One region of the Pseudoalteromonas sp. 10-33 genome, then DNA from elsewhere that is predicted to be linked to it. Evidence: predicted binding sites of a transcription regulator. Region 1 holds the regulator's gene; each other region holds the start of a gene.

Region 1 (6,788 bases):
TCAATAACGAGTTCGTCCACGTTATCGGTTCTAAATTTATTTACTGCATCAATGAGTCCTTCTTGGGCAATACCTATGTGACTATTAAACTGCATATACCCAACGCGCGTGTTATTGCTTGTTACAATCGTTTGTACATTTTGAACTGGAGTCTGCTCGATGTTACCTGCAGTGACATTAAACGTTTTTTCCGTGCCGTCGTTACTGCGTACAACAATTGTATGTGAGTCACCGTTGGTTGGGCTAAATAAGCCTTCGTTTAAAGTGTCTATGCCTGCTTGGGTATTGGTATTAATACTCACACCATCAACTTCAAGTACAGTATCGCCTCGTTGAAAGCCAATTTGGCTTGCTGGAGAGTTATCTTCAAGGTAAGCAACACGTAAAATTCTATCGGCTGAATCACCAATAAATGCCCAGTTAATACCATAGCCAGAAATGACGCCCGACTGTGCTTCTTGGAAGTAATCTTCAGAGGGTTCTGAAAAATGAAAGTTATCTTTTTTAGCACCCGAATCGGTTAGTTCTTCAGTTTTTAGTTGAGCAAAATACTCAGCCACGGTATCGAACGATTCAGGGTTGTTATCGGCAATTTCATCATACCAAAGGTAGGTTTCGTCACTCCATGAGCGAAGCCATAGTTTTTCGTATAAGGCTGAACCAGCTTGGTCAGGGTATGGTTGGTTATTATTAAACGGGTCGTTACCTGTGCGTGGTGTTTCACAAAAGTTTTTAAGTTCGTCTGAAGGTTCAAATACACCAGCAGTCCATGTCGGTGTGCTACTTGTTGGTGGCGTAACAGGAGATGGTGTATTGTTACTACCTCCGCCTCCACCACAACCTGTTAAAGCAAAAACTGAGAGCGCGCTGATAATTGCAAGCGATAGTGTGTTGTTTTTAAACATGCTAAGTACTTCCTGTAAATAAGTTGTTTAAAATACTACAACACCTGATTATTTATTCAACGTTTAGCTTTTTCTTTATGTAAATAAGTGTGTCATTTTTATTTGCAAAGCAGGGGCTTGAATTTCTTTATTAGCGGGTAGGCGCTATTACAATTTATTGGTCGTGTTTTTTAGTGCTAGGTCTTGTTTTTGCCAGGCATTAAAGAGTTTTTGTTGCTGTTTTGAAATTTTTAAATCATATGTTTTTTGCATGTAAGCATAGGCGTCGGCAATTTGTTTTCGGGCATAAAGCGGAGGCTCTACAACACGTTGTTTAAAGTTTACTTTTACATTACATTGGCCATATTGGGTCGCGGGCTCACCCAGCATACCAAAGCGGTAATTAGAACGGTCAGCGTTTATTTCGCCAATGGCGGGGGCTAAATTGTTTATGTCGGCTTCCATCTTCCTAAATTTAGCACTGACCTTACGGCAATTTTTTCGCCCGCCGTTTTGCCAACATTGTAGTTGATGGCCAAACTCCCATGCCGGCACTATGTGCTCCCATTCAATACGTAAAGCGCGCTGATTTATTTTGCCAGAGCGCGTGAACGTATTACGAGGTACATAGCCACAACCCGTTGGATCTGGCACTAGTTTTTTACCTTGTTTTTTAATATCACAACCGCAATACAGGCTTTTTGCATTGTTCGGTAGTGTTTTTATTAAGTGCTTTTTAGCAGTAGAGAAACGAGTAAAGTCTTTACTTGATACCGAAAAACAGACACAGCAAGCCAGTAAGGCCAAAATCAATCGGGTCATATCCATCACATACGTGAACTACAGGAGCGCCTAGTTTACTGGCTTAACAGGCAAACATACACTTATTTAAAACTGCGTTTAATCCTTATATTTTGCAATAGCAGCAAAAAACCACTTAAACAAAAAAGTACACTGGTTGCTGCAAAGCTAATTAATAAAGGATTATTAAAGTTTTCACGCTCATCGTAATCCATAATATGAAGCATCCAAAAGAAGTCGAAAATTCGCCACAGTGTACTGCGCACAGTAATCACTTGGCCTGTATCTGATGACAAATAGAGGGTGGTGCTAAATGTATCGTTAAATTGTACTTGCCATACATTTTTTTTATAACCGCTTTCTCGTGGTCCTACCGCTAATAATGCGGTACTTTCGGGTTGAGCATCAATAAGTAAATGTGCGTGCGCATTAGCAATTATTTGCTGTTTGTTAGGTGCTTTAAATGGTTGCCCAGTGATGCCATTAAAGCTTTGTTGGTTGTCTTTACTGGTTACGGTTATAAGTGGGGTAGATAAAAAATGCGCAAAGGTTATTTTAGTCGGATTAGTGACTTGCGAAACAATATCATCAATTGATGCGACGTAATGATGGCTTTTAAAAGGGTTGGCTAGATTGCGTGTTGCTAGGTGTTTTCCATGTACTTTTTCAAGCGGAATAGCGCTCATCACTAAACCGCCAAGCAACCAAGCTAAAATTTGTAGGCCTAATAAATAGCCTAACCATTTATGAAGTTTACGTGCTGGCTTAAATATTTTTTTCATAGGTGTTTATCTTATTATTTTTAATAAACATTTTACGCGAATGGTAGGCAAGGTGAGTGCGACAAAATGTCGCACTAGTACATTAAAACTGAGTTGCAGCACAATAGCGCGAATAGTAAGTAGCAATAACACTCTAAAATAAGAGTATTAACTGATAAAGTGTCTATTTATAGGGTGTTGATTTGGTATAACGATAAAACTGCGTTAAAGTTTGCAAGGTAACCATTAGAGGATAAATACGAAACAATGTCGGAAATTCAATTTTTAAATGTAGATCTAGAGCTTGAGTCAAAACAAGATATTAGTGTGCTGGTGGCCGACCTAAAAAAAGTCGCAACGATTTTACATTATGACAAAGACGAATACCGTCAATTAGCGCGTATTGAGGTAGCTGGCGATGTTAAATCACCAGACAAAGCAATAAACCATATTTGTGAGCTTATTGAATCGTGTTCACGCAATGCATTAAAGCAATGGTTAAGCTGTTCACGCAGAACGTTTGATATAGGGTTTGAGTCAGGCACATCGCCAAAGTGTTTTAATCAAGCTTTACATGCAGATACACTACTTCGTATATCTGCTATTGGCGCGGGTATGGAAATAACAATTTACCCTCTCGAGAAGTAACCTACGCTTTTCGTTCAACAACGGCTGCGGTCATTTTTGATACGCAGCACAGCTCGTTACGGCTATTTGTGATTTTTATTTCCCATACTGAACTACGCTTTCCAATATGAAATGCGCGTGCTGTTGCCGTTAATGTACCATTACGAGAAGCCTTTAAATGGCTTGCGCTTATTTCTTGCCCAACACAGTAAAATTTTGTGAAATCGACAACAAAATTAGCAGCATAGCTGGCTACCGTTTCTGCCAGTACAACGTTAGCGCCGCCATGAACCATGCCAATAGGATTATGATGTGCAGGGATTGCAGGCATAGTTGCGACTAAGTAATCATCGCCTATCTCTGTTATTTCTATTCCCATGGTTTTCATTAGGGTACCTTGGCCATTAATGCCTTCGTCCAATTGTTTGCACAGTGCTAATGTAATCGGTTGATGCCAAATACTCATATAGATTCCTTTAAATTTAATGAAGCAAGTTACTATTTTTATAGGCTATTTTAGAAAGCACCTAAAATGTACACGTAAGGAAGTAATTTGGCTATTTGAACGGGTAATTTAAATTTGCGATTTTTATTTAACTGTATATACTCACAGTTAAATGTACTGTATGGAAAACCAGTTGTATGCGCCCATTAACTAAACGCCAAGCTCAAATACTCGAATTAATTAAAGTGTTTATTAAAGACACTGGTATGCCGCCTACACGTGCTGAAATAGCACAAACGTTAGGGTTTAAAAGTGCAAATGCCGCTGAAGAACATTTAAAAGCCCTTGCCAAAAAAGGGGTGATTAAAATGAAGCCAGGCGCAAGCCGAGGGATTCAACTTGTTGAAGAAGAGGAACCGGAGCAATTAGGTTTACCGCTTATTGGTCGAGTTGCGGCGGGTTCACCCATTTTGGCGCAAGAGCATGTTGAGAGCCACTGTAAAATTGATCCATTAATGTTTAAACCAGCTGCTGACTTTTTACTGCGCGTAAATGGTATGAGTATGAAAGATATAGGCATTATGGATGGCGACTTACTTGCTGTACATAAAACACAAGTGGCTGAAAATGGCCAAGTTGTGGTTGCCCGTGTTGATGACGATGTAACAGTAAAACGTATTGAAAAGGCAGGTCGTCAGGTATTACTTCATGCCGAAAATGACGAGTTTGCACCAATTAAGGTCGACCTCGAAACTGAGTCATTCAACATTGAAGGCTTGGCAGTGGGTGTTATTCGTAACGCAGACTGGATGTAGCTTTACCATATTTTATAAATTGCGCACTATTTTGGTGCGCATTTTTATTTTTTTAAATTTGTTTTTTTTATTCATACTCCTTATTTCATTCTCAGCCCTTACTACCTCTCGATTTTAGCTACTTTTTTCTACGCTAAACTAAATCAACTCTCTACTTTTTACATATTTATTGTTTGTTTTTAATACAAAAAACTTGCATGCTGGTTAAATATTAACTAATTGTTAATGAACTGACGCTGGCAATACTCATCGCTTTTAAGTTTTGAGCACACACAATAAATTTGTTGCTAGCGCAGTGAATGCCAATTTTTTTATAAATCAAATGGCATTAATACAAAAATAAAAATAACGAATTGGCGTTTAAGCCGTATGCCTCTTCGCTTTGCACTAGCAACAGCATCAAAGGAGTCGTCACATGGGTAAACTTAGTTGTACCTTGTGGCTTATATTGTGTGTTTTTCCGCAGTTAGCGTTGGCCAACAGCCAATATAATATGCGCAAGGGCGTTACAGATATAAGTGAAAATGTTTACGAATTACACATGACCATATTTTTTATATGTTGTGTAATTGGAATAATAGTGTTTGCCATCATGCTTTGGGCACTCATTCATCATCGAAAATCTAAAGGGGCGGTTCCCGCTCAATTCCATGAAAGTACTAAAGTAGAAATTCTTTGGACTGCAATACCATTTGTTATATTAATTGCGATGGCAGTGCCAGCTACAAAAACGTTAATAGCGATGGAAGATGCCAGTAAAGCCGACTTAACAATTAAAGTGACAGGCTCGCAGTGGAAATGGCATTATGAATACATGGGAGAAGATGTAGAGTTTTACTCAATGCTTGCAACCTCTCAAGATGAAATTACCAATTTAGCAGATAAAAACCCGAATTATTTGCTTGAGGTAGACAAACCCCTCGTACTGCCAATTAATCAAAAAATTCGTTTTTTAATGACCTCAGATGATGTTATTCACTCTTGGTGGGTACCAGACTTTGCCGTTAAAAAAGACGCAAATCCGGGCTTTATTAACGAAACATGGACCAACATAAACGAAGAAGGAATTTACCGAGGCCAGTGTGCTGAGCTGTGTGGTAAAGATCATGGATTTATGCCTGTTGTAGTTGAGGCTAAATCTGAAGCTGATTTTAAAGTATGGCTTGCCGACGCTAAACAAGCTAAACAACAAGCAGCTTTAGCTGATGCAGCTTTACTTGATCAAACATTACCAAAAGAAGAGTTAATGGAACTGGGTGCTCAGGTATACATGGCAAGTTGTGCCGCGTGTCATCAGCCTACAGGTATGGGGCTACCGGGCGTATTTCCGGCTCTTAAAGGCAGCCCAATTGTACTTGGCGATATAAAAGGTCATATAGACATACTTATTCATGGGAGCCCAGGCACGGCAATGCAATCATTTGCCAAGCAGTTATCTATAAAACAATTGGCTGCGGTTATTACTTACAAGCGCAATGCATGGGGTAACGATACCGGTGATGTTATTCAGCCTAGTGAGATTCAAGCAGCACTTGATGCCGACGCGGAGGCTAACTAATGAGTAGCATAGCAGAACAACCTAATGCCAACGAAGCGCACCATGCTCATTACCCAGCTAAAGGCTTTAAACGTTGGCTTTATACAACTAATCATAAAGATATTGGTAGCTTATATTTAATATTTTCGCTGACCATGTTTTTAATTGGTGGCGCAATGGCTATGGTGATCAGGGCCGAGTTATTTCAGCCAGGATTACAGTTAGTCGACCCTCACTTTTTTAATCAAATGACCACAGTTCACGGTTTAATAATGGTGTTTGGTGCCGTTATGCCGGCTTTTACGGGATTAGCCAATTGGATGATACCGTTAATGATAGGTGCGCCAGATATGGCATTACCTAGAATGAATAACTGGAGCTTTTGGATTTTACCTTTCGCATTTTTAATTTTGCTTGCTTCTTTATTTATGCCTGGAGGAGGTCCTGCTTTTGGCTGGACCTTCTATGCTCCGCTTTCAACCACATACAGTAACGACAATACTGCCTTGTTTGTATTTGCGGTGCACATTATGGGTATTAGCTCAATTATGGGTGCTATTAATGTGGTTGTGACTATAGTTAATTTGCGTGCACCTGGGATGACGTGGATGAAACTCCCCCTGTTTGTATGGACATGGCTAATAACGGCATTTTTACTCATTGCTGTTATGCCCGTTTTGGCAGGGGCGGTGACCATGGTTTTAACCGATAAATATTTTGCGACTAGCTTTTTTGATGCTGCCGGCGGTGGCGATCCGGTAATGTTCCAGCATATATTTTGGTTTTTTGGTCACCCCGAAGTTTACATCATGATTTTGCCAGCCTTTGGTATCATTTCAACCATAGTGCCCACTTTCTCGCGTAAAAAGCTATTTGGCTATGCATCTATGGTTTATGCCACGTCATCTATAGCATTGC
Region 2 (6,788 bases), on a different contig from region 1:
GCTAATGCTTGCTCTGCATCACAATCTAAATTCGCTATTACTATATGGCTTGTATATTCAGCCGCTATTTTATCTAAAATTGCAGCCTGCCCGATACAATCAGGACTTTGAGGTGAGAAAAAGTTAAGTAATACTAATTTTTGTTGTGATGTTTCTCCAAGGACTTGCTGAAGGTTTTGTGCATTAATACTTACTATATTGCTCATTGAATTGATTGCCATACTGATCTATTTAAGGTTTTATATGGTGATAAACATAATAAATACAAGTCGTATAACTAAATCACTCGGCGTACATAATCAATTAATGAGGCAAATCATGAAACTATCTTACCTTAGCGCTGCGCTTTTATTTGCAGCTCCGCTTCTACAGGCTAAAGGGCTCGACTTAGACCTAAGCAAAACAATGCCTAGTATTGAAAAGCTTTACCTTGATTTACATCAATCGCCGGAACTCTCATATAGCGAAAAGAACACAGGTAAAAAAATAGCCGCCAAGCTAAGCAATCTCGGATTCGAGGTTACAGATAATGTAGGTGGATATGGCGTTGTTGGTATTTACAAAAACGGCAATGGCCCAACAGTTATGATACGCACTGATACGGACGGTTTACCTATTACCGAGCAAACAAATAAACTCTACGCTTCAACTGTAAAAGTAATTGACGAGCATGGTGCAAACGTTGGCGTTATGCATGGTTGTGGTCATGACATTCATATGAGCTCGTTTATAGGTACTGCTGAGCAACTCATTGCACATAAAAGTAAATGGAAAGGTACACTAATGATGGTTGCACAACCTGCAGAAGAGGTTGGAGGCGGAGCTAAAGCAATGCTAAGTGAGGGGTTATTTAGTAAATATGCCAAGCCTGACCACATTATTGCCCTACATGTAAGTGCTAGCGTGCCAGCTGGTAAAGTTACCATGAAAAACGAATATACCATGGCAAGTGTGGATTCTGTTGATATTAATATAAAAGGTAAAGGCGGCCATGGTGCATACCCTCACACCACTATTGACCCGGTAGTCATAGCTGCTCGTACAGTACTGGCTTTGCAAACGATTACTAGTCGCGAGCTTTCTCCTCTTGAACCATCCGTTATAACAGTTGGCTCTATACATGGTGGTTCTAAACATAATGTTATTTCTGATGAAGTGAAACTGCAACTTACACTGCGAAGCTACAACCCAGATGTACGTAATGCGCAAATTGCTGCAATTAAACGAATAACCCGAGGAATTGCTCAAAGTGCAGGGCTTGAAGAATCTGACTATCCTGCTGTTGTAGTTCATGAAGATGAATCAATTCCATCGACTTATAATAACCCTGCACAAACTAATATAGTACGAGGTGCTATTAAAAATGCCATAGGCGATACAAACGTACTTGAAACACAAGCAGTAATGGCAGGAGAGGACTTTGGCCTTTATGGCCGTACAGACGAAAACATCCCTATTACATTATTTTGGCTAGGCGGCGTTAATCAACAGCAATACGCAAAAGCAATAAAAAACAACGAAACACTTCCATCATTGCACTCAAGTAAGTTTGCACCAGATTATAAAGTGGCGCTTCCTACTGGAATTAAAGCCATGAGTAACGCTGCGGTTGCGTTATTTAATAAAAATGAATGACTTCTAAATAAGCAAGCCCTGCGGTCAATTTGTTACAGGGCTTTTTTTGTAGCCTGATTTTTTAAAAGGTGCTTTTTTAGCGCGCTTTGCAAAGCGCTTTTTGGCAGGCGTTTTAGGCAGCTTGGCAAATACCCTGCTGTCACAGTTGGCGGCCTGATCCACAAAATTAGTAAGATCAGCAAGTAGAGGTTGTAAAAACTGCTGATAACTCAAGGATTGTTGTGCAATATCACCTAGGCTTGACTCCCATTTTGCCGTTAAGTCAGGACTTGCTAAACCTTCAGGCAAAACACTAATTAATGCAAGACCTGTCTCTGTAGCTTTAATTGTTTTGCCTTCACGCTTTAAAAAGCGCCGTTTAAATAACAACTCTATAATGCCAGCTCGAGTAGCCTCAGTACCTAAACCATCGGTCTCTTTTAATATTTTTTTGATATGTGGATCTTTTACATAACGGCTAATCCCCGTCATCGCAGCCAACAATGTTGCATCAGTAAAATGAGCTGGAGGCGAAGTGTGCTTTTCTATTACACCTCCTTGAGTACATGTCAGGTTCATTCCTTTTTCAAGATAAGGCAACGTTGCCTCTTCTTTTAATTCTGATTTACCCATTAACACTTTAAAACCTAAGCTGACTTCTTGTTTAGCGTTGGCTTTAAATAAACCACCAGCAATTGTTACCTCTGCTTTAGTTTCGTTATAAACATAATCTGGGTAAAACTGTATTAAATAATGCCTACATATTAACTGGTATACTTTCGCTTCATCATTTGCCAAGTATGCGCTTTTTAAAAGTTTAGCCGTCGGTACTATAGCGTGGTGAGCAGCCACTTTAGAATCATTAAAACATTTACTCTTATGCTTTACGTTTGCTCCATCGACTAATTCTACTGGCTGTCCTTTGTTCTGTGCTATCGCTTTAAAGATAGCGGCGGCATCTTGGTGATGATCTTTTGGTAAATACCGATTGTCTGAACGAGGATAAGTAATTAATTTGTGACGTTCATATAATCCTTGGCAAATATCAAGCACTTGCTGGGCAGGCATGCCAAATGCTTTAGCTGCGTCTATTTGTAGTGCGGATAGGTTATAAGGCAAAGGTGCACTTTGTTTTTTTTGTTTTTGTTCAAGCGCTGTTACCTCTCCTTTTTGATTAGTTATACGCGAAGCCACATTTTCAGCCAATGCTTTATTGAGCACTCGTCCTTCTTCATCTTGATAAGGTTCGCAAGCTTTACTCGGCACCCACTTAGCTGTAAATAGCTGCTGTTTAGGAGTAACTAGACTAGCTAATACCTCATAAAATGGTTTTGATACAAAATTAACTATCTCATTGTCGCGATTTACTACTAAACCCAAAATTGGCGTTTGTACGCGCCCAACTGATAGCACATTACCAAACCCTGCTTTTTGCCCAGCTAACGTATAAGCCCGAGTGAGATTCATCCCAAATAGCCAATCAGCACGAGAACGTGCAAGTGCAGATACACTCAGTGGAATAAACTCTCTATTAGAGCGCATACTATTAAGCGCTTTTTTAACTGCCGCTAAGTTTAAATCACTTATAAGTAGACGCTGAATACTTTGCTTTTTAGTTTTACTTATTTTGGCTTGCTCTATCACTTCATCTACAAGTAACTGCCCTTCACGATCGGGATCACCGGCATGTATAAGTGTTGTAGCCTGTTTAATTAACTTTTTTAAGACGCTAAGCTGCTTGCGAGTTTTTGTTTTAGCCTTTAACTGCCATTGTTCCGGTATTATCGGGAGATGTTCTAGTTGCCATTTTTTATAGCGCTCATCGTAATCATCAGGCTCAGCTTGTTCTAACAAATGACCAATACACCACGAAACACAATCACCATTAGCGACCTCAATGTAACCATCGTGTTTTTTGTGTGGTTTTGGAAGTGCATCAGCGATTGCACGCCCAAGTGAAGGTTTTTCTGCAATGTAGAGTTTCATACACTCGCCTACAACTGGTTATATAAACAGTAGTCTAGCATAGCAATTTCAAAGAGGGAGAGTTTTTAATGAATTGTCTGCATTAATGAGTGTCAGGTGGTAGTGACTCGTAAAGCTTATAAGCTGGGCTGCTAATTAAGCCCAGCTTTATAATTAAAAGAGTTATCTTACATCAATAGGGTCTGACTCTTTTGCCTTGCCTTGTAATATAGATATTTCAACTCGGCGATTCCGGCGTCTGTCTTCATTGGTATCGTTAGGAACTAGCGGCCTTGTTTCCGCACGGCCAACGACCATCATTCGTGTTTTATCAAATCCTTGAACTGTTTGTAATTCGCTGGCAACAGCCACTGCGCGCTTAGACGACAAATCCCAGTTATTAACGTATAACTCATTCGATACCTGGAAATCATCTGTATGCCCTGAAACAGTAATTTCCCCTGGCACGTCTTTTAAAAGCACACCAATATCCTGAATAATGGGTTTAAACTTAGGCTGTAAAAAAGCACTGCCCGAGGGAAACGAACCATTCTCACGAATTCGAATAATAATTTGCTGACCTAAAGACTCAAGCTCTATTGCACCATCTATTATTTGCTTCTCTAACTGCTGCGCTATTTTTTTAACGAGTTCATTTGTTTGCTCTTGATCTGCTGCAGATGTTGCTTGTTCAGATGATTGTTCTTGCGATGTGCTTCGAGACTCACCACCGCGCTTATCACCCCGCTGCTCTTGCCTACCGCCAGCGGAACTTTCATCACCGGCCTGAAACTCTAGCATTTGCTGGGTCATTTCAACGGTTTGCTGCTGAATGGTTTCTATTGGTGTAGGTTCTGGTTTACCTGGGGTGAATTCCATGGCGATAACTGATGTCCCTTTTGGGATATCTTTAACTTCAATTTTATTCTGTACACCAAAAGCAAACTTCATAGAGCCTGCTATTTGTTTAAATTTAAGTACATCCATTTCTGAGAATGCCAATAATAGTACAAAAAAGCACATCAACAACGACATTAAATCAGCAAATGTTCCCATCCACGCAGGCAAACCTGGGGGGGGACATTTGCACTCTTCATCAGACATGGTTACTCCTCGGTATCAACTTTACGTTTAGACTCAGCTAAGTAATTTTTCAAAATACCTTCTATCACTTTCGGATTTTGACCATCTTGAATCCCTAAAATAGCATCAAGAATTAAACGCTGATTCATTGCCTCTTCGTCTTTACGCAGTTCGAGTTTTACCTGAATTGGTATTGCTACAACGTTTGCTAAAAATGCACCATACAGAGTAGTCAATAGTGCCACGGCCATTGCAGGCCCGATAGCTTTAGGGTCGTCCATGTTTGATAACATGGCAACTAGGCCTATCAATGTACCAATCATCCCCATTGCAGGAGCTATATCGGCAAGTGATTTAAATAAGCCAGCACCGAGCTCGTGACGGGTGGTGGTTAGGGAAATATCTTTTTGAAGTGTGGCGCGCACAACGTCAGCGTCATGCCCATCAACAAGCATGTCAACGCCTTTACGCATAAATGGGTTTGGAATTTCAGCTTCTTCGAGTGCTAAAAAACCACCTTTACGAGCAGAATCTGCAAGCTCTACTGCTTTTTCAATTAACTCTTCAGGCGATTCAATTTTGAACATGAATGCCTTACCAACCACTTTACCTATCCCTAAAAATTGAGACATAGTGAAGTTTGATAAAACAATAAATAGCGAGCCACCAAATACAATTACACTTGAAGGCGCATCGGCAAACATGCCCATTTCACCGCTACTACTCATAAACATAGACATTACAATTAAGCCAATTGCGCCTAGGATCCCTATTATGGTTGCTAAATCCACATTTCCTCCAGAGATTTCATGTTTAAATGCCTTATCATAAACTTTTTATTATTAACTGCTTATCGGCAACATACTGAATTGCTTAAGTCGTTTTTGTAAATAAACATATAAAGTTATATTTATTATTTTATATCAAGTTAGGCACACAGCCTAATTATCGAGTTTTCTTAATAAATAACACAATCTAACACGCAATTAATCGTCCTAAATGTAAAAAACTCATATCATCCTTTGACCTAGTTTAGCATTCCCCCTAAAATTGGCTCCTAAATTTATTATGTAAGCTGAAATAAAGATGGCGACTAAAAAACCTGAAAACTTAAGTTTCGAAAAAGCACTAGAAGAATTATCAACAATTGTTAGTGAAATGGAACAAGGTGATTTATCGCTTGAACAATCATTGAAGCAGTTCGAGCGTGGTATCGCACTCGCTGGAGCGTCATCTGAAAAACTACAGCAAGCAGAACAAAAAGTATCTATTTTAATGGGTAATAGCGAAAAGTCAGCACTTACAAACTTTAATAACGATATGGAATAGTTGTGAGCATAAAAGACTATATTGAACGTGCTCAGATAGATGTAGCCACTACACTCAACCGCTACTTTGAACAGCCGCTCGATAGCGATAAAACCATAAAAGAAGCCACTCATTACAGCTTATTTAATGGTGGTAAAAGGCTACGCCCTTTTTTGGTGTACGCTGTTGGTGAAATGCTCGGTGCTAAAAAAAGTGACTTAGACGTTTTGGCTGCAGCCATAGAATGCATTCACAGTTACTCCTTAGTACACGACGACCTACCTGCTATGGATGATGACGATTTACGACGCGGCTACCCTACTTGTCATATTGTGTATGGCGAAGCGCAAGCTATTTTAGCCGGTGATGCATTACAAACTCTCGCCTTTGAACTTATAGCCACACACAACTTTAATTGCTCGGCGCAATCGCAAGTAAAAATGATTGCAGCTCTTGCGCATGCATCTGGTATTGAAGGTATGGTTGCGGGGCAAGGCTTAGACATTGCCGCAACTGACACAGTTGTTTCGGTACAAGAACTTGAACGCATCCACAAGTTAAAAACCGGTGCACTAATTAACTGTGCTATAACATTAGGTGCGCTGTGCAGTGAAAACGCAGATGAACAAACTTTAGAAAACTTGAGTATTTTTGGGTATGCTATAGGGCTGGCATTTCAAGTACACGACGATATTTTAGACGTGGAAGGTGACACCAATATATTAGGTAAACCACAAGGCTCAGATATAAAAGCGAATAAAGCGACATACCCAGCGTTATTAGGTATGCTAGGCGCTAAAGAAAAGGCGCAAAATTTA
Region 3 (6,788 bases), on a different contig from region 1:
TTATTATAAATAAAGGCAAATTCTATAAAGCTAAATCAGTTTTACTGGAAGCGTTGATTAAGCTCATAGCGTGCATTTATCGAAGTGGTGCTCAAGGCTAGCATAATAAATATACTTGAGGTAGCCATGATTAGACGAATTAATCTCATAGTCCTACTATTTCTCAGCAGTTTATTTAGCTATTTTGAAGTTAATTCGCGCAAAACTACCCCGATGGCTTATATTTAATGTAATATTAAAAAATTAGGTTATGAATCCGAGAATTACACCATGATCGTGTCTATTATAATTGTTCTTATAGTTGCTTTGGTTGTGATTGCACTTTGGGTAAGTGCTGTTCAGCAACACAAAGAAAAACAAGAAAATGAGCGCCGAAAAGAACTCACAAAACAAAAGGCGATCATAGAAGAAACTGAAGAAGCATTGATGAATCAGGCTAATATTCCGCTATCTGAAAACATTATTAGAGTATTACAAAGCCGAATTGCTGAAGCACTAAAAACAATGGTTACTCATTCCCCAACTTCAAAAGCATTAAAAAGCCGTTTAGAGGAAATGAAACAGCACCTTTCTAATCCTGTTCAAGGAACTAACAGCGACTCAATGGCGTTACCAAGCAACGATAAACAACTGGTTGCGTTAATTCAGGGCATAAAAAAACTACGTGTAATACTACGCTCTGAACACACCAAAGGGCGTATAAGTAGCCAGGTTTTTACTGGTGAAGACAAACAGCTTGAAAAGCTACAACTCAAAATAAATATTGAAAGCCAAATTAAACGAGGTATTTCGGCACGTTCTGCAAGTATGGTTGGCTCTGCTAGACAATATTTTGAAAAAGCCTACGCAACGCTTAGTGCTGTGCCTTATTCAGACGAATATGTAAATGCTAAACGTCAGGAAGTGGAACGTTACCTAGAGGAAATTAGCGTTGAGCTAAAAGCGTCTAACGCAAGCGCCCTAAAAAAGAAAAACGAGCAAGAACAAGACGATTTAGATGTGCTGTTTGCTCCAAAAAAGAAATGGTAACAGCTGCTTTCCACTAAATAATATAAAAGCCCATACATTGTATGGGCTTTTTTAGCATTTAATATTAACTGTTATAACCGAAAGTTGAACACATCAACAAAGATACATAACTAAACATCACTGATAGTTAGCTATTAAAACAGAACTTTGATACTTACGATAAAAACGCGAATTTAACGATGAATAACGCAGTTAATATCCACACGCTAATTGTTATGTCGCTGCGTTTACCACAAAGTAGCTTAACCGCCGTGTATGAAATAAAACCAAGTGCAATACCATGGGCAATTGAAAACGTAAGCGGAGTCATCAACAGTACAACGGCGACTGGAATTGCGTCTGTCATATCGTCCCAGTCCACAAACTTCAGGTTTTGTAGCATCAGTACAGCAACATACAAAATTGCGCCCGCTGTTGCATAGGCTGGTACCATATTAGCTAACGGCGCAAAAAACATCATAAGTAAAAAGCAGCAGCCAACTACAACTGCTGTTAAGCCTGTACGCCCGCCAACAGATACACCCGCAACTGACTCTATGTAAGATGTGGTCGTTGAAGTACCTAACATTGCACCTGCAATAGTGGCTGAGCTATCAGCACTGAGGGCACGGCCTAAGCGTGGCATGTTCCCTTTTTCATCTGCAAGACCTGCTTTTTGAGTTACAGCAACAAGCGTGCCCGACGTATCAAATAAATCAACAAACAAAAATGCAAAAATAACGCTAAGCATTGAAAGTTCTAAAGCTGCAGCAAAATCCAATTGCATAAAAGTAGGTAGGATTGAAGGAGGGGCTGCAATAATTCCTTGGTATTCAACTAAGCCTAAACCAAGTGAGATAGCAGTGACTAATAATATGCTGATCAAAACCCCACTTTTAAAATCACGATATAACAATGCCGCAATAATAAAAAAACTGAATATAGCCAGTAGCGGTCCCGGAGATGTTATGTCTCCCAACTGCACAAATGTAGCAGGACTTGCCACAATAATCCCAGCATTTTTAAGGGCAATTAAGGCCAAAAACGCACCAATACCTGTCGCAATAGCCCGCTTTAACACTAAAGGAATGGCATTTATTATCCATTCTCTAACCTTAAATAAACTTAACAATAAAAAGATACAGCCCGACATAAATACTGCGCCCAACGCAGCTTGCCACGTGTATCCCATACCTAATACAACGCCGTAAGTAAAAAAGGCGTTTAACCCCATACCAGGCGCTAACGCTAATGGATAATTGGCCCACAACCCCATAATAAAACAACCGATTGCAGCAGCTATACAAGTAGCAACAAAAGCAGCCCCTTGATCCATTCCTGCTTCTGCTAACATGGCCGGATTCACAAATACAATGTAAACCATAGTGATAAAAGTAGTCATCCCCGCAACGCATTCTCGGCGAACCGTGGACCCATTTTCGTTAATTTTAAATAAAGCTTCGAGCATAATGAACTTACAACAATAAAAAGTAGCAAGATTTTATCATAAAAAGTATATTTTTCAGGACATTTTACCTTGCGATATACTAAACTATTGAAGTAATTAACTATACCGAATGACAACATATGATAAAAACAACACCAACCGGTCAGGATTTAGAACAGCAATTAGACAACATTTTGTCTTTTGTGACACAACCAAGTGATACTAGTTCGCCTCCTGAAAGTAATAGCTCTCAACAAACTACGCTTAATAAGGCACTCTATTATTTAAAAAATAGCCAGCCTGCCCTCGCTGCAAAATGGATGCGTTTATCGGCAATGTCTGGTGATCATCGTGGGCAATTTTATTTAGGCTTATTTTTTGTAAAAGGCCAAGGCGTTCCACAAAGCGTATTTCATGGAGTTGCATGGCTAAGTTTGTCGAGCAGCCAAGGTCATGAGCCGGCTACGATTGCGCTTGCCGATTTAAGAAAATATATAGAAACAAAACGTTTTAAAGATGCCCAATGTTATGCCGCAAGTCTGTATGAACAAATTCATCAGTTACAGTATGCCCATTTGATTCCCCCCGCACCTTAGCCAAGCCTCCAAAACTGAGCCCCTCAAGATACTGTATACAGCACTTACCTATACTTTACATTTGAAAAACCATGAACAAAACTTTTCAACCTGTATAAAAAAAAACCAAGCGTAGATATTTTAACTAAAATAAAAACAATAAAAATCAATAGGATAAATATTACTTCTACTATTTTTTAAAATAAACTCTGAATTTGTATAAAAAAATAGCAAAAAAACACTTGCGCCATAACACTGTATAAACTACTGTATACGTGTACTGTATATAAACCCAGTGAGTGAGATATCATGTTACAGCCTATAACCGTAAGAACAGTAAAGAGCTACCAGCAAGACGAATTATCTGATTGTGTAAATGTCATTCAAATTGAAGATGAGATTTCTGCGACATTTGAGCTTTTAAAGGTGTTACACCAATACAACAGCTTAAGTGCATGGACTTTGTTAATTGCACCGGATCATGTTCCTAGCAAGGCTTTACTTGACTCATGCTCAATAGATACAAGTAAACTATTGGTTATTAGGCAAAAACATCTAGTGAATTTAGAGTATGTATTACGCAGCGCACTTTATAACGGTAATTTTGCCGCAGTAATTACGTGGACAGACATGTTGAACAACCAACTGTTAGCTGATTTATCTCTTGATTTAAATAAGACAACAACGAAGTTGTATTGTTTTACTAAAAATTCTAACGTTATCGATGTACCTTCTTTGAAGCAAGCTTGTTAAACTAACGTTTTACATTTTTTATTAATTTTATGAACTCATTAGATAACATCGCTTGCCTGTGTGGTAGTCAACAGAATTACAAAAACTGCTGTGAACCACTATTATTAGGTGATAAACAAGCAGAAACACCCGAGCAGTTAATGCGCTCTCGATTTACAGCTTACGCACAAAAAAATGCTAAATATATATACCAAACTTATGCGAGTGAGAAACAAGCAGAAAACCCTGTAAAAGAAATTAAAGAGTTTTCGACTAGTTGTCGATTTATAAGCTTATCTGTTATTGATACAAACAATGATGGAGATAGAGGGGTTGTTGAGTTCAAGGCAAACTACTTTTATCAAAACCTTTACTGTGAATTACACGAGCGGTCTCAATTTATTAAAGAGCAAGACCAGTGGCGATACCTCGATGGTATTATATTTCCAGTAGCTGATATTAAAGTGGGCAGAAATGATGATTGCCCATGTGGTAGTAACAAAAAATATAAAAAATGCCATAGCGTATAAAAATCCTCTTTTAAGTGAAGTGCACTGGGCACCTCACTTAATAGCTATTCAATCACAACCATTTAATGCATAGCCTTAGCAATATTTATAAATATAACTCCCTTTATAACTCGTTAGGTTTAATATTAACTCCATTCATTGAGTGGCTTATGTTGGCGTTAAAAGTAGTATTACTAACAATACAAAAGTTAACGTCTTAAAACGATATGTAATGTTTTGCATTGGTTTAAAAGCATAAAGGTTGAATGTAATCTATAGGCATAAAAAATGGGCCAATGGGCCCATTTAAATAGTTTGATATGCACAAAGCTAATTATTACTCGTCGTTATCAAGGTCTAACTGTTGGCGCTGTGCAGGTCTTGCTAGTATTTCTAAGTAGAAAGACGTTAATTCTTGCTTTTCAATATCGCTAATGCAGTTGCTGATTTCAGCCACATGAACCACTTGAGCATCTTCGGCCGTTTTACCGAACTTACAGTCAAACGCCCAATAATCTGCATCTTCTGGTAGAGTTTTGTTGCGCTCTCTTTTCAAATATTTTTTCACTTCATGCTTCGCAGCATCAACCATACGAGGGTATTTGATTTTCTCGTGATTTAGCGTGAATGTTTTCTTCATTACGTTCCTAATTACCTTGGTTTAATGATAACGGCATTCATGTCATACCATTTGTAGCCATTATAGCAATTGCATTTAATTTTTGGATGCTTTTTTTACATTAAATCAAATTTTAGTCAATTGGGCTTTGGAGTCACCATAAAATCTTATCAATGATGGCGATAATGGTCGGAAATTATTTACGGCAACGTAAATTATGCCATCGTCAAATGTAATTGTTCTCGCTGATTTACGTCTGTTAATACGTCATAAAAGCCTGCAACATCCATCTTCGGATTATCTATTTCAATTTCGTCTTTTTGTATTCGCCTGCGCACAGCAAGTTCACAATTATCTATAATGGTCAGGGATATGTGATTTACGTCATCTCTAATCGAAAAAGGCTCAGGGTTTAAACACTGGTTTAGTTTTATATCGGCCATACCTTTATTTTCACCTACCAAGCTCAAGCGATGTGCATTAAGTTGGCCGATTAGCATATTAAATTCACTAGGCGCTAATAGTTGCTTTGGCCCTGCCCCTAATTGCTCTCTTAACTGCGCTTCATCTGCGGTTGTATCTTCAATTTCAGTTTTAGGTAAATGAAATTGACTAAAATCTAAAGCATCTTGTGAAAGCATTGCCAACAGCAATGAAAATTCACCACGGCGGTCTGCATGTACACTTTGGTTTAACCGAGTACTTAATTGCCGCTCTGTGATTAACAAATCGTCGATTTGCATAGACTTTAGCCGATTAGAATGAGTAATGAATATTTATCGGCTTTATTTAAATTTTCTTTAGCTTTTTTCTTTACTTAAAGGCACATTTTGCTATTATCAGCGCCGTTGCATTGGAGGGGTTCCCGAGCGGCCAAAGGGATCAGACTGTAAATCTGACGGCTCAGCCTTCGCTGGTTCGAATCCAGCTCCCTCCACCACTTTTCTTACCGCTAAGTTAAGTGGGGCCAAATGTAACAAAAATAGTGTGGAGGGGTTCCCGAGCGGCCAAAGGGATCAGACTGTAAATCTGACGGCTCAGCCTTCGCTGGTTCGAATCCAGCTCCCTCCACCACTTCTATTCCTATATTCCTATATTCCTATATTCCTATATTCCTATATTCCTATATTCCTATATTCCTATATTCCTATATTCCTATATTCCTATATTCCTATATTCCTATATTCCTATATTCCTATATTCTTATATTCCTATATTCCTATATTCCTATATTCCTATATTCCTATATTCCTATATTCCTATATTCCTATATTCCTATATTCCTATATTCCTATATTCTTATATTCCTATATTCCTATATTCCTATATTCCTATATTCCTATATTCCTATATTCAAAATAGCTTAAAACACCCACTGTAAACTCATGCCATTAGTTTTTAACCAATTGGATGCAGCTTTATTGTTGTGATTCAATGAAACCGGACACCAATTTAGGTGGTATTATTACCACTCAAACTGAGGTGTTCTATGACAAAACAACGTCGCTCTTTTTCTCAAGAGTTTAAACTTGATTCAGCAAAATTAGTCCTTGATGAAGGATACTCATTCCCTGAAGCTGCTCGCTCACTAGAAGTCGGTGAAACAGCTCTTCGTCGCTGGGTTAAACAATTACAAGATGAGCGTGGTGGCACAACACCAAACTCTAAAGCTCTTACTCCTGAACAGCTTAAAATTCAGGAGCTTGAAGCTAGAATTAATCGACTTGAAAGAGAAAAAACAATTTTAAAAAAGGCTACCGCTCTCTTAATGTCAGACGAGATGAACAATATTCGTTGATAGGCCATTTAAGTGAGCATGAGTCTTTAGAAATGGTCTGTAGCGTGTTTGATGTTCCGCGTTCTAGTTATTATGATTTTAAGCAGCGTGTGGCATCAAT

The links. The regulator LexA, encoded in region 1, represses DNA repair genes until DNA is damaged. The targets are predictions, from matches to a motif close to TACTGTATNNNNATACAGTA.
Region 2: the regulator LexA is predicted to act here: its motif matches at 3,613-3,632, upstream of ATS76_RS07080 (DNA topoisomerase III).
Region 3: the regulator LexA is predicted to act here: its motif matches at 3,296-3,315, upstream of ATS76_RS07900 (SulA-like leucine-rich domain-containing protein).

The regions. Positions count from the first base shown of each region.
Region 1 covers NZ_LOFI01000005.1:31,846-38,633, forward strand. Annotated here, with positions in the region: gene ATS76_RS05545 (S41 family peptidase) at 1-905, opposite strand, end outside; gene ATS76_RS05550 (endonuclease) at 1,053-1,706, opposite strand; gene ATS76_RS05555 (hypothetical protein) at 1,769-2,467, opposite strand; gene ATS76_RS05560 (hypothetical protein) at 2,714-3,094, shown strand; gene ATS76_RS05565 (PaaI family thioesterase) at 3,096-3,539, opposite strand; gene lexA (transcriptional repressor LexA) at 3,716-4,333, shown strand; gene coxB (cytochrome c oxidase subunit II) at 4,749-5,891, shown strand; gene ctaD (cytochrome c oxidase subunit I) at 5,891-6,788, shown strand, end outside.
Region 2 covers NZ_LOFI01000008.1:59,500-66,287, reverse strand. Annotated here, with positions in the region: gene ATS76_RS07090 (tetratricopeptide repeat protein) at 1-206, opposite strand, end outside; gene ATS76_RS07085 (M20 metallopeptidase family protein) at 319-1,635, shown strand; gene ATS76_RS07080 (DNA topoisomerase III) at 1,660-3,600, opposite strand; gene ATS76_RS07075 (flagellar motor protein MotB) at 3,763-4,683, opposite strand; gene pomA (flagellar motor protein PomA) at 4,686-5,453, opposite strand; gene ATS76_RS07065 (exodeoxyribonuclease VII small subunit) at 5,749-5,991, shown strand; gene ispA ((2E,6E)-farnesyl diphosphate synthase) at 5,994-6,788, shown strand, end outside.
Region 3 covers NZ_LOFI01000012.1:163-6,950, reverse strand. Annotated here, with positions in the region: gene ATS76_RS07915 (hypothetical protein) at 271-1,029, shown strand; gene ATS76_RS07910 (NCS2 family permease) at 1,184-2,476, opposite strand; gene ATS76_RS07905 (tetratricopeptide repeat protein) at 2,596-3,051, shown strand; gene ATS76_RS07900 (SulA-like leucine-rich domain-containing protein) at 3,340-3,783, shown strand; gene ATS76_RS07895 (YchJ family protein) at 3,813-4,292, shown strand; gene ATS76_RS07890 (DUF6172 family protein) at 4,609-4,911, opposite strand; gene ATS76_RS07885 (VC2046/SO_2500 family protein) at 5,106-5,633, opposite strand; tRNA gene ATS76_RS07880 (tRNA-Tyr) at 5,746-5,830, shown strand; tRNA gene ATS76_RS07875 (tRNA-Tyr) at 5,880-5,964, shown strand; partial or broken gene ATS76_RS19395 (transposase) at 6,380-6,788, shown strand, end outside.